DNA from 4 places in the Arthrobacter sp. 05N33_2 genome. Region 3 is predicted to be linked to each of the others. Evidence: riboswitches for the same ligand, from Rfam matches in the RefSeq annotation. Region 3 holds a riboswitch; each other region holds the start of a gene.

Region 1 (2,193 bases), on a different contig from region 3:
ACATCGCTGCCGCAGCGCACGCCGCGCACCTGCACGACGGGGAGGCAGCCGCAGCCAGCGACGCCGGGGCCCGCCAGGCCGCCGTCGACGCCGTCACGCAGCTCGCAGCCGCCGACGAGGCAGCCGGCCGCCCCGCAACGGTGCTGACGTTTGGCGGCGAGCAGGTGGCCCTGCCCTTCGTCGAGCACGCGGAGGACGCGCCGTCACCGGCCCTGACCCTGGACCTGCTGACCGAGGCCTTCGCAAACCTGGGCGAAGCCGAGGCCGGCAAGCCGGACCAGGCCGCCGGCCTGGCGGCCGGTCAGGCAGCAGCTGTTGCCGCACCGGAAGCCACGGCGCCCGAGGCGCCGTCGGCCGTCCGCGCTGCGGAGGCGCCGGCGTCACGCACAGCTGACACCACGACGCTGCGCGGCCGCCGCGGGCGCCGCAACCGGAGTGCCAGCCGCGCCCAGGGCGCAGCCAACGAAACCTCCGTGGAGCACCGCGAGGCAACCCGGCCGGCCGCGGCCGGATCGGTCCACGAGGCCAAGGCTCCCGCTGCGGCCGGGCCTGCGTCCATCCCGGCCGGCAACGAGCCGATCATCCTCGGCGTCGGCGTGCCGGCGTCGGAGCTGTAGTCCTCCGCGACTGACCACGTCCCCGTCCGGTCATTATTTCGACTGGTCGGGCCGCGGGTCCGGGTCAGGGCAGACGTAACATACGTCCGCCCGGGCCCGGGCCCGCTCGTGCGTTAACGGGTTCTCCGGGTGGCAAGGGCTAGGCTGGAACACTGACACGGGGTGCCGGGCATCGGGCCGGCTGAGATCCAGACCCGTTGAACCTGTCCGGTTAGCACCGGCGAAGGGATGTCTTCCTTGTCCGCGAAATCGAATCCGTCCGAGTTCCTCCCGCCCAATTTTCTGCACAACGAGTCTCTGCCGGCCCCGCCGCGCATTCCCCGCGTGCTGGCCATCGCCGGCTCCGATCCCTCCGGCGGGGCCGGAATCCAGGCCGACCTGAAGAGCATCGCGGCGAACGGCGGCTACGGCATGGCCGCCATCACCGCCCTGACAGCGCAGAACACGCAGGGCGTGCGCGCCGTCCACGTCCCCCCGGCGGCGTTCCTCACGGCGCAGCTGGACGCCATCAGCGACGACATCGGCATCGACGCCGTCAAGATCGGCATGCTCGGTGACGCCGCCGTGATCGACGCCGTCCGCGGCTGGCTGGAAAAGGTGCGCCCCGCCGTCGTGGTCCTGGACCCGGTGATGGTCGCCACCAGTGGTGACCGTCTCCTGCAGGAATCCGCCGAGGCCGCCCTGCAGGCCCTCCTGCCGCTGGCGGACCTCATCACGCCCAACCTCGCCGAACTCGCCATCCTGCTCAAGGAACCCGTCGCTGCCGACTGGTCCGAGGCCCTGGCGCAGGGCAAGCGGCTGGCCGCCCTGACCGGCACCACCGTCCTGGTTAAGGGCGGACACCTCCAGGGCGCCGAGCCGGGGGACGGGCATGCCCACGACGCCGACGGCCACGACGCCGACGCCGGCACCGGCTGCCCGGATGCGCTGGTCAACACCGGCGGCCTGCTCGGCCAGGAAACGGTGGTGGTGCCGGGGGAGCGGATCGCGACGCGCAACAGCCACGGCACCGGATGCTCCCTGTCCTCGGCCATGGCCACCGTGCAGGCCCGGGTGGGGGACTGGGAAGCGGCGCTGCGGGAAGTCAAGCCGTGGCTGCTGGGCGCGCTCCGCGGAGCCTCGGCCCTGGACGTCGGCTCGGGCAACGGCCCGGTCCACCACTTCCACCACCTGCAGCACCTCCAGGCCGGGCACGGTCCGGCGGCGGGGGAGTTCGCCGCAGCCCTGCGGGCAGGAGCCGCGGATGATCTTGAGGCGATCTACGCCCTGGACTTCGTCCGCGGACTGGCCGACGGCACCTTGCCCGAGCACGAGTTCGCGTACTACCTCGCCCAGGACGCCATCTACCTCAACGGCTACTCCCGGGTCCTGGCCCGGGCCGCGGCGATTGCCCCCACCGAGGCCGAGCAGCTGTTCTGGGCCCGTTCGGCGCAGACCTGCCTGGAAGTCGAATCCGAGCTGCACCGTTCCTGGCTCAGCACCCGCCCCACGGCCTCCACCCTGGGCCCGGTCACGAAAGCGTATGTGGACCACCTGCTGGCCGCCTCGGTCTCCGGCAGCTATGGCGTCCTCGTGG
Region 2 (2,193 bases), on a different contig from region 3:
CGTCGTCGCCGAGGCGGGAGAGCACCACCTGCGTTTCCGGGTCCTGCTGCACCAGCCCGGCGCGGCCGCGCCGCGCCCGTGGCGCGGCGCCGTCGATCAGGAGGCTGCCGGTCTCGTCTGTGTTCTCGGCGTCGCCGGAGTCGCCGGGGTCCCCGGAGTCGCCGTCGCCCAGAACGCCGGCCAGGGCGTGGAGCAGCGTCGACTTGCCGGCGCCGGAGGGCCCCAGCAGGAGCACGCGCTCCCCCGGCCGGATGTCCAGGTCAAGGCCGCTGACCGCGGGCCTGGTCCGTCCGGCATGCCGCCAGCCCCAGCCGCGGGCCGTGACGGCGGCCGGCCGGACGCCCGGTGAAGATCTCATGATTCTCTGCAGGATTCAGCGACGGGGCTCAGGAGAAGACGGGCTCCGTGGCGGCCTTGCGGGAGGCAAAGGAGCCCAGCACTCCGGTTTTCGCCAGGCCGCGGGTGGCGAGCCAGGCCAGTCCGCCGGCAATCACTGCGCCGGAGATCGTGGTGAAGACGATGTAGGCGAGCTTGTCGCCGGCTTCGTAGGCGATGTTCCAGCCCCACGGCAGGAAGGAATCGTTCAGGCCGCAGAAGAGGCCCGCGCCGGCGCCGGCCAGCACGGAGACGGGCAGGTTGAACTTCTTGTAGAGGAAGGCCGCGAAGACCAGTTCGGCGCCGAGGCCCTGCAGGATGCCGGAGATCAGCACCGTGGTGCCGTACTGCGAACCCATGATGAGCTCGCCGGTGGCCGCGACGGTTTCGCAGAAGAGCGCGGCGCCCGGCTTGCGGATGATGAGCATGCCCAGCACCGCCGGGATCATCCAGCCGCCGGCGTAGAGTCCGCTCAACGGCGGGTAGACCGCGTTGACCGGAGTCGAGATCAGGTTCGCGCCCTGGGACCAGGCCCAGAAAATGACGCCGCCGGCAACGGCGATCAACGCGGCCACCACAATGTCCACCACGCGCCAGCTGTAGTTGCGCCGGGCGGATGAACGGCTGGCGGAACCATGCTGTGCTGAAATATCTGTCATGTCGTCCTCCTGAGGAACAGGAGGGGAGGGTGCGCCGGCCGGTCTCGGCTTCCGCCGCCCTCCGCGCACCCTGAGAACTCGACTCCCTTGCGCCGGTACTAACCGGATCAGGTTCGAGGGTCTGCGGCTGTCCGCACTCTCAGCGCCCACCAAAGGTTTCCCCGGATTGTTCCGGCGATGCCCGACGGCGGCGCTCCCCTGTCGTAATTATTTTCGCCCTTGTGGGCTGGCTCAGTTTACACCCGGACGGCCGGGTTTTCAGTGGTGTGCCGTCACAATCGTGGACCGGACGGCGGCAGTCCCGGCGGCCCGGAAATCCCTCTTGGTAGAGTCGTCGTGCCGGACCCCCGGACCCGCCAGCGGGCGGCCTCGTCACCCACCGGAAAGCTGGAATATTTTGTCGCACACACCGGTCACCCAAGATCCCTCCGGGGAATACGATCCCGACTCGAGTGAGCCGCAGCCGCGGGGTTCCCTGGCGGCGCTTATCGGCCGCGTGCTGGCCGAGATAGAGGCGCTCCAGTTCGCGTCGTTCAGCAAGGATGACGCCTTGGACCTCGGGCTCCTCCTTGTCGAGCTGGGCAGGCAACGCTCGCTGCCCATCGCCGTCGACATCACCAAAGGCGAGCAGGTGCTCTTCCACGCCGCGCTGGACGGCGCCACACCGGACAATGAGCGCTGGATCAACGCCAAAAAGCGCACCGCCATGCGGTACGAGGTCCCGTCCCTGCTGGTGGGCCTCCAGGCCCGCGCCGCCGGCGGAAGGATCGAGGACAACGCCTGGTGGGATCAGTCGGAGTTCGCCGCCCACGGCGGGGCGTTCCCCATCTACGTGCGCGGCACGGGCGCCGTCGCCGTCGTCACCGTCTCCGGCCTGCCCCAGAAGGCGGATCACGAACTCGTGGTCGAGGCCCTGCGGATGGTCCTCACCCCGGAACGCTAGGCTAGGGGAAAACCGTTCCCGTCCCAAGGAGACCGAAGAATGAACATCCTCATCAAGCTGCTCGGCACCGGCGTCAGCCTCCTGGCCGGCTTTGCCGGCACCAAGCTGGTGGACACCATGTGGGAAAAGTCCACAGGCAACAAGCCGCCCAAGGGCCAGGAGGACGACGTTCCCACCACCCTGCGCTCGGCCCTGACGTTCGCCCTGATCTCCGCC
Region 3 (2,193 bases):
CACGAACGCACGCGCCCGTCGGACTGGTACGAGGCCCTCATGAAGGCCTACGTGATCGACACGGTCGCCGCGGACTTTTACGGCGTCGTGGGCCGGTACGTCGACGCCGCGACCCGTGAGTTGATCGGGCAGGTCCGCTCCACCGGTGAGTCCACGGCCGTGCTGCAGGCGCGCATCAAGGCGGCCCTGGCCGATGACCCCCGGCTGGCGTCGCGCCTGGCGTTGTGGGCCAGGCGTCTGCTGGGGGAAGTACTGAACCACGCCCAGCGTGTCAGCGCTGAGCACGCGTTCCTCGGCGGACTGTCGGGGCTGGACGACGCCGGCGCCCGGGCGCTGGTCAATGGCCTGGCGGCCGAACTTGCAGCGAACCACGCGCGCCGGATGACGGAGCTGGGTCTCGCCGGATAGTTTCAGTGCCGGCCGGCATCACTGGCTGGGGACCTGCTTAGGATGCGGCGGCGTCCAGCGCCGCCAGCAAGGCTCCGGCGGCGTGGGCCGGATCAGTGGCGTCGGTGATCGCCCGGACCACGACGATCCGCCGGGCACCGGCATCGACTACCTGCTCCACGTTACTGAAGTCGATCCCGCCGATCGCGAACCACGGCAGCGCGCTTTCGTTGACCTTGCTTGTTCCCTCCGCGTCCGCCCCGCCGATCGCCTGGGCGGCGTAGCGCACCAGATCGAGGCCGACGGCGGCGCGTCCGGGCTTGGTGGGCGTCGCCCACACGGGTCCCACACAGAAATAATCGAGCCCTTTGCGGCCTGGCGCGGCAGCGATGGCGGCGTCCACCTGCTTCGGGCTGTGGGTGGACAGGCCGATCACGGCGTCCTTGCCGAGAAAGCCGCGGGCGGCGTCGAGCGAAATGTCCTTCTGGCCGACATGGAACACCGGAGCCCCGGACAGGGATGCGATGTCCGCCCGGTCATTGACGGCCCACAGCCGCCCGTGGCGCTGCGCTGCGGTGTGCAGGACCTCCAGCAGTTCCAGCTCCTCGGAGGCCTCGAGCGACTTGTCGCGCAACTGGATGATGTCCACGCCGCCGGCGAAGGCGGCGTCCACGAAGTCCTCGAAGTCGCCGCGGTCCCTGCGGGCGTCGGTGCAGAGATAGAGGCGGGCGGTGGTGTGGAGGGGGTCCTGGCTCATGGGACCAGCCTAGTTCCTCTAAACTGGGCGCATACCGCGGGAGCCCGCAGCAGCCATGTCGCCGCTGCCCGGCTGAGAGGGCGTCAGAGCCGACCGCTTGACCTGATCCGGCTAGTACCGGCGTAGGGAAGGAATTCTTCATGGGCACACGAGCAGGCCGTGCGGCCGGAGCCGCAAATGACGCCGACGCCCAGGTTTGTGACACGGGGCCCGGTACCGCAGAGGGAATCATCGCGGGGGATACGACTGCCGACGTAGCCGTGATCGGCGGCGGGGTGATCGGCTATGGCATCGCGTTCGAGGCCATCCGCTCGGGCCGATCCGTGGTCCTGATCGATGATGCTCCCGGCAGCGGAGCCAGCTGGGCCGCGGCCGGCATGCTGGCCCCCGTGAGTGAACTGCACTACCAGGAGGAACAGCTCCTGGGACTGATGCTCGAGGCCTCCCGGTTGTGGCCAGGATTCGCTGCGGCTCTCGACGCCGGTGCCGCCGGCGCGGATTCCCCGGCGGGTACCGGCTACTTAACGACGCCGACCCTGGCGGTGGGGGCCGACGCGGCGGACCGGCGCGCGCTCGCGGACTTGAGGGAAGTCCAGAAGGCATGCGGCCTGGCCGTGGAGCCACTGACAGTGCGCGAGGCGCGCACCCGGGAGCCCCTCCTGAGTCCCGGCATCTCGTGTGCCTTCGACATCCCGGCCGACCACCAGGTGGACCCCCGCCTGCTGATCACCCGGCTCGCCGGCGTGCTCGGTGCGGAAGGCGGCAGCTTCGTCCGGCGGCGCGCGGCAGGCCTGCTGTGGCAGGACGGACAGGTGGCGGGTGTGCGGTTGGCCGGCGGCGGTACCGTGCGGGCTGCCGAGACCGTGGTCGCCAACGGGCTCGGCGCCGCCGCGCTCGAGGAGCTACCGGCCGGGCTGGCGCTGCCGCTGCGGCCCGTCTACGGCGACATCCTCCGGCTCCGCGTGCCTCCGCATCTGCAACCGCTGCTCACGGCCACCGTGCGGGGCATGGTGCGCGGCATCCCGGTGTACATCGTCCCCCGCCAGGAC
Region 4 (2,193 bases), on a different contig from region 3:
ATGACCCAGCCGTCGAGTACGAGGTCAGGCGCGGCGGCCGGACGGTGGAAGGTCAGCAGGCCGCCCACCGACCAGAGCCCGCGGCGTTCCTGGTCCGCCGCGGTGAGGATGGGGCCGCTGAACTCGATGATGCCGGTCATGACCTAAAGCCTAATCCGCATGACGATCCGCCGGCCAAGACGGTCCAGCCCCAGCTGCGCTTCGTGGATCCGCAGGGCGCCCAACGCCTGTCCTGGCTGGGCGAGTTCCTCGAAACCCCAGCTCGCATAAAACGGCGCATTGAACGGGACGCCTGCGAAGGTGCAAAGCGTCATCGATAAATAGCCACGGCTCCGGGCCGCATCAAGGGCCGCCTCCACCAGGGACCGTCCTATCCCCCGCCCGGCGGAGTCCGGCTGCACGGAGAGTTGTTCCAGATGGGCCTGGCCGCCGACCTCGTCAATGCGGGCAAACCCTACGGGCGGGTTTCCGGCGACAAGTATGAAGAGCGGCTCAACCGGCGTCGTCAACTCCGGAGCCGGGAGCGTCTGGTTCCCCAGCTCCGCTTCGAGGATGCGGTCTGCTGAGGCCTCGAGAACCGGCAGCGCCGGGATATCTTCCGGCGTCGCCGTCCGGATGCGGGGCAGCGCCCCTGGGCAGAGTCACCGTGCCACGCTAACACCGCGGTCCGCCGTCCGCGTCACACTCGAGGGCCGGCCGGAGGTGCGTGGTAGTTTCGTCTACGACCACACGGGTGCCCCTGCAGGGGCTGAGATCGGGCTGACGCAGCCTGCGACCGTTGAACCTGTCCGGGTAATGCCGGCGAAGGAAGTGAGCTTTTCCGTGAACACCCAAGTGACACAGCACAGCCCTGTCCAAATTCAGTCCGCAGCCACCACACAGTCGCTGAAGTCCCACTCGCTGGCCTTCAGCACGGACCCGGAGCATGGCATCCGCGTGCCGGTGACCGAGATCGCCCTGGAACCCTCCCCGGGCGGCATCCGGAACCCGCCGTTCCGGGTGTACCGCACTGCCGGCCCGGCCAGCGATCCGGTCCGCGGGCTGGAGCCGTTCCGCACCACCTGGATTGAGGCCAGGGCGGACACCGAACCCTACGCCGGCCGCGAACGGGAGCTGCTCGACGACGGCAAATCGGCGGTGCGCCGCGGTGCCGCGTCGGCCGAGTGGCGGGCCGGCCGGCCGGTGCCGCGCCGGGCCGTCGAGGGCAGGACCGTCACGCAGATGCGCTACGCCCGGGACGGTGTCATCACCCAGGAAATGCGGTTCGTCGCGCTGCGCGAGAACTGCGATGTGGAGCTGGTGCGCAGCGAGGTGGCCGCGGGCCGCGCGATCATTCCCAACAACGTCAACCACCCCGAATCCGAGCCGATGATCATCGGCAAGGCGTTCCTGGTGAAAATCAACGCCAATATCGGCAACTCCGCCGTGACCAGCTCCATCGCCGAGGAGGTCGACAAGCTCCAGTGGGCCACGCAGTGGGGCGCGGACACCGTCATGGACCTCTCCACCGGGGACGACATCCACACCACGCGCGAGTGGATCATCCGTAACTCCCCCGTCCCCATCGGAACGGTCCCGATCTACCAGGCGCTGGAGAAGGTCAACGGTGAGGCGAACGCCCTGACCTGGGAGATCTTCCGGGACACCGTGATCGAACAGTGCGAGCAGGGCGTGGACTACATGACCATCCACGCCGGCGTGCTGCTGCGGTATGTGCCCCTGACGGCCAACCGGGTCACCGGCATCGTGTCCCGCGGCGGCTCCATCATGGCCGGCTGGTGCCTGGCGCACCACCGGGAGAACTTCCTGTACACCCACTTCGATGAGCTGTGCGAGATCTTCGCACGCTACGACGTCGCGTTCTCCCTGGGCGACGGGCTGCGGCCGGGCGCGACGGCGGATGCCAACGACGCGGCACAGTTCGCCGAACTGGACACCCTGGCCGAGCTCACGCAGCGGGCCTGGGACTTCGACGTGCAAGTCATGGTGGAGGGCCCCGGGCATGTGCCCTTCCACCTCGTCCGGGAAAACGTGGAGCGCCAGCAGGAACTCTGCAAGGGCGCCCCGTTTTACACACTCGGGCCGCTCGTCACGGACATCGCACCGGGCTATGACCACATCACCTCGGCGATCGGCGCCACCGAGATCGCCCGCTACGGCACCGCCATGCTCTGCTACGTCACGCCCAAGGAA

Evidence for each region. Region 3 has a riboswitch for thiamine pyrophosphate ahead of thiO (glycine oxidase ThiO). Riboswitches for the same ligand answer to the same signal wherever they lie in the genome.
Region 1: linked by a shared signal. The riboswitch ahead of AC1DHX_RS14350 (bifunctional hydroxymethylpyrimidine kinase/phosphomethylpyrimidine kinase) and the one ahead of thiO (glycine oxidase ThiO) in region 3 are both predicted to bind thiamine pyrophosphate.
Region 2: linked by a shared signal. The riboswitch ahead of AC1DHX_RS04990 (ECF transporter S component) and the one ahead of thiO (glycine oxidase ThiO) in region 3 are both predicted to bind thiamine pyrophosphate.
Region 4: linked by a shared signal. The riboswitch ahead of thiC (phosphomethylpyrimidine synthase ThiC) and the one ahead of thiO (glycine oxidase ThiO) in region 3 are both predicted to bind thiamine pyrophosphate.

Annotation. Positions count from the first base shown of each region.
Region 1 is NZ_JBFTNJ010000038.1:23,721-25,913, reverse strand. Features, by position in the region: gene AC1DHX_RS14355 (Rne/Rng family ribonuclease) at 1-617, shown strand, start outside; TPP riboswitch at 766-863, shown strand; gene AC1DHX_RS14350 (bifunctional hydroxymethylpyrimidine kinase/phosphomethylpyrimidine kinase) at 900-2,193, shown strand, end outside.
Region 2 is NZ_JBFTNJ010000004.1:133,573-135,765, forward strand. Features, by position in the region: gene AC1DHX_RS04985 (ABC transporter ATP-binding protein) at 1-358, opposite strand, end outside; gene AC1DHX_RS04990 (ECF transporter S component) at 387-1,034, opposite strand; TPP riboswitch at 1,101-1,244, opposite strand; gene AC1DHX_RS04995 (heme-degrading domain-containing protein) at 1,432-1,977, shown strand; gene AC1DHX_RS05000 (DUF4235 domain-containing protein) at 2,017-2,193, shown strand, end outside.
Region 3 is NZ_JBFTNJ010000049.1:21,163-23,355, forward strand. Features, by position in the region: gene AC1DHX_RS15920 (ferritin-like fold-containing protein) at 1-408, shown strand, start outside; gene thiE (thiamine phosphate synthase) at 446-1,144, opposite strand; TPP riboswitch at 1,171-1,291, shown strand; gene thiO (glycine oxidase ThiO) at 1,285-2,193, shown strand, end outside.
Region 4 is NZ_JBFTNJ010000032.1:32,426-34,618, reverse strand. Features, by position in the region: gene AC1DHX_RS13420 (amidohydrolase family protein) at 1-140, opposite strand, end outside; gene AC1DHX_RS13415 (GNAT family N-acetyltransferase) at 144-509, opposite strand; TPP riboswitch at 720-827, shown strand; gene thiC (phosphomethylpyrimidine synthase ThiC) at 823-2,193, shown strand, end outside.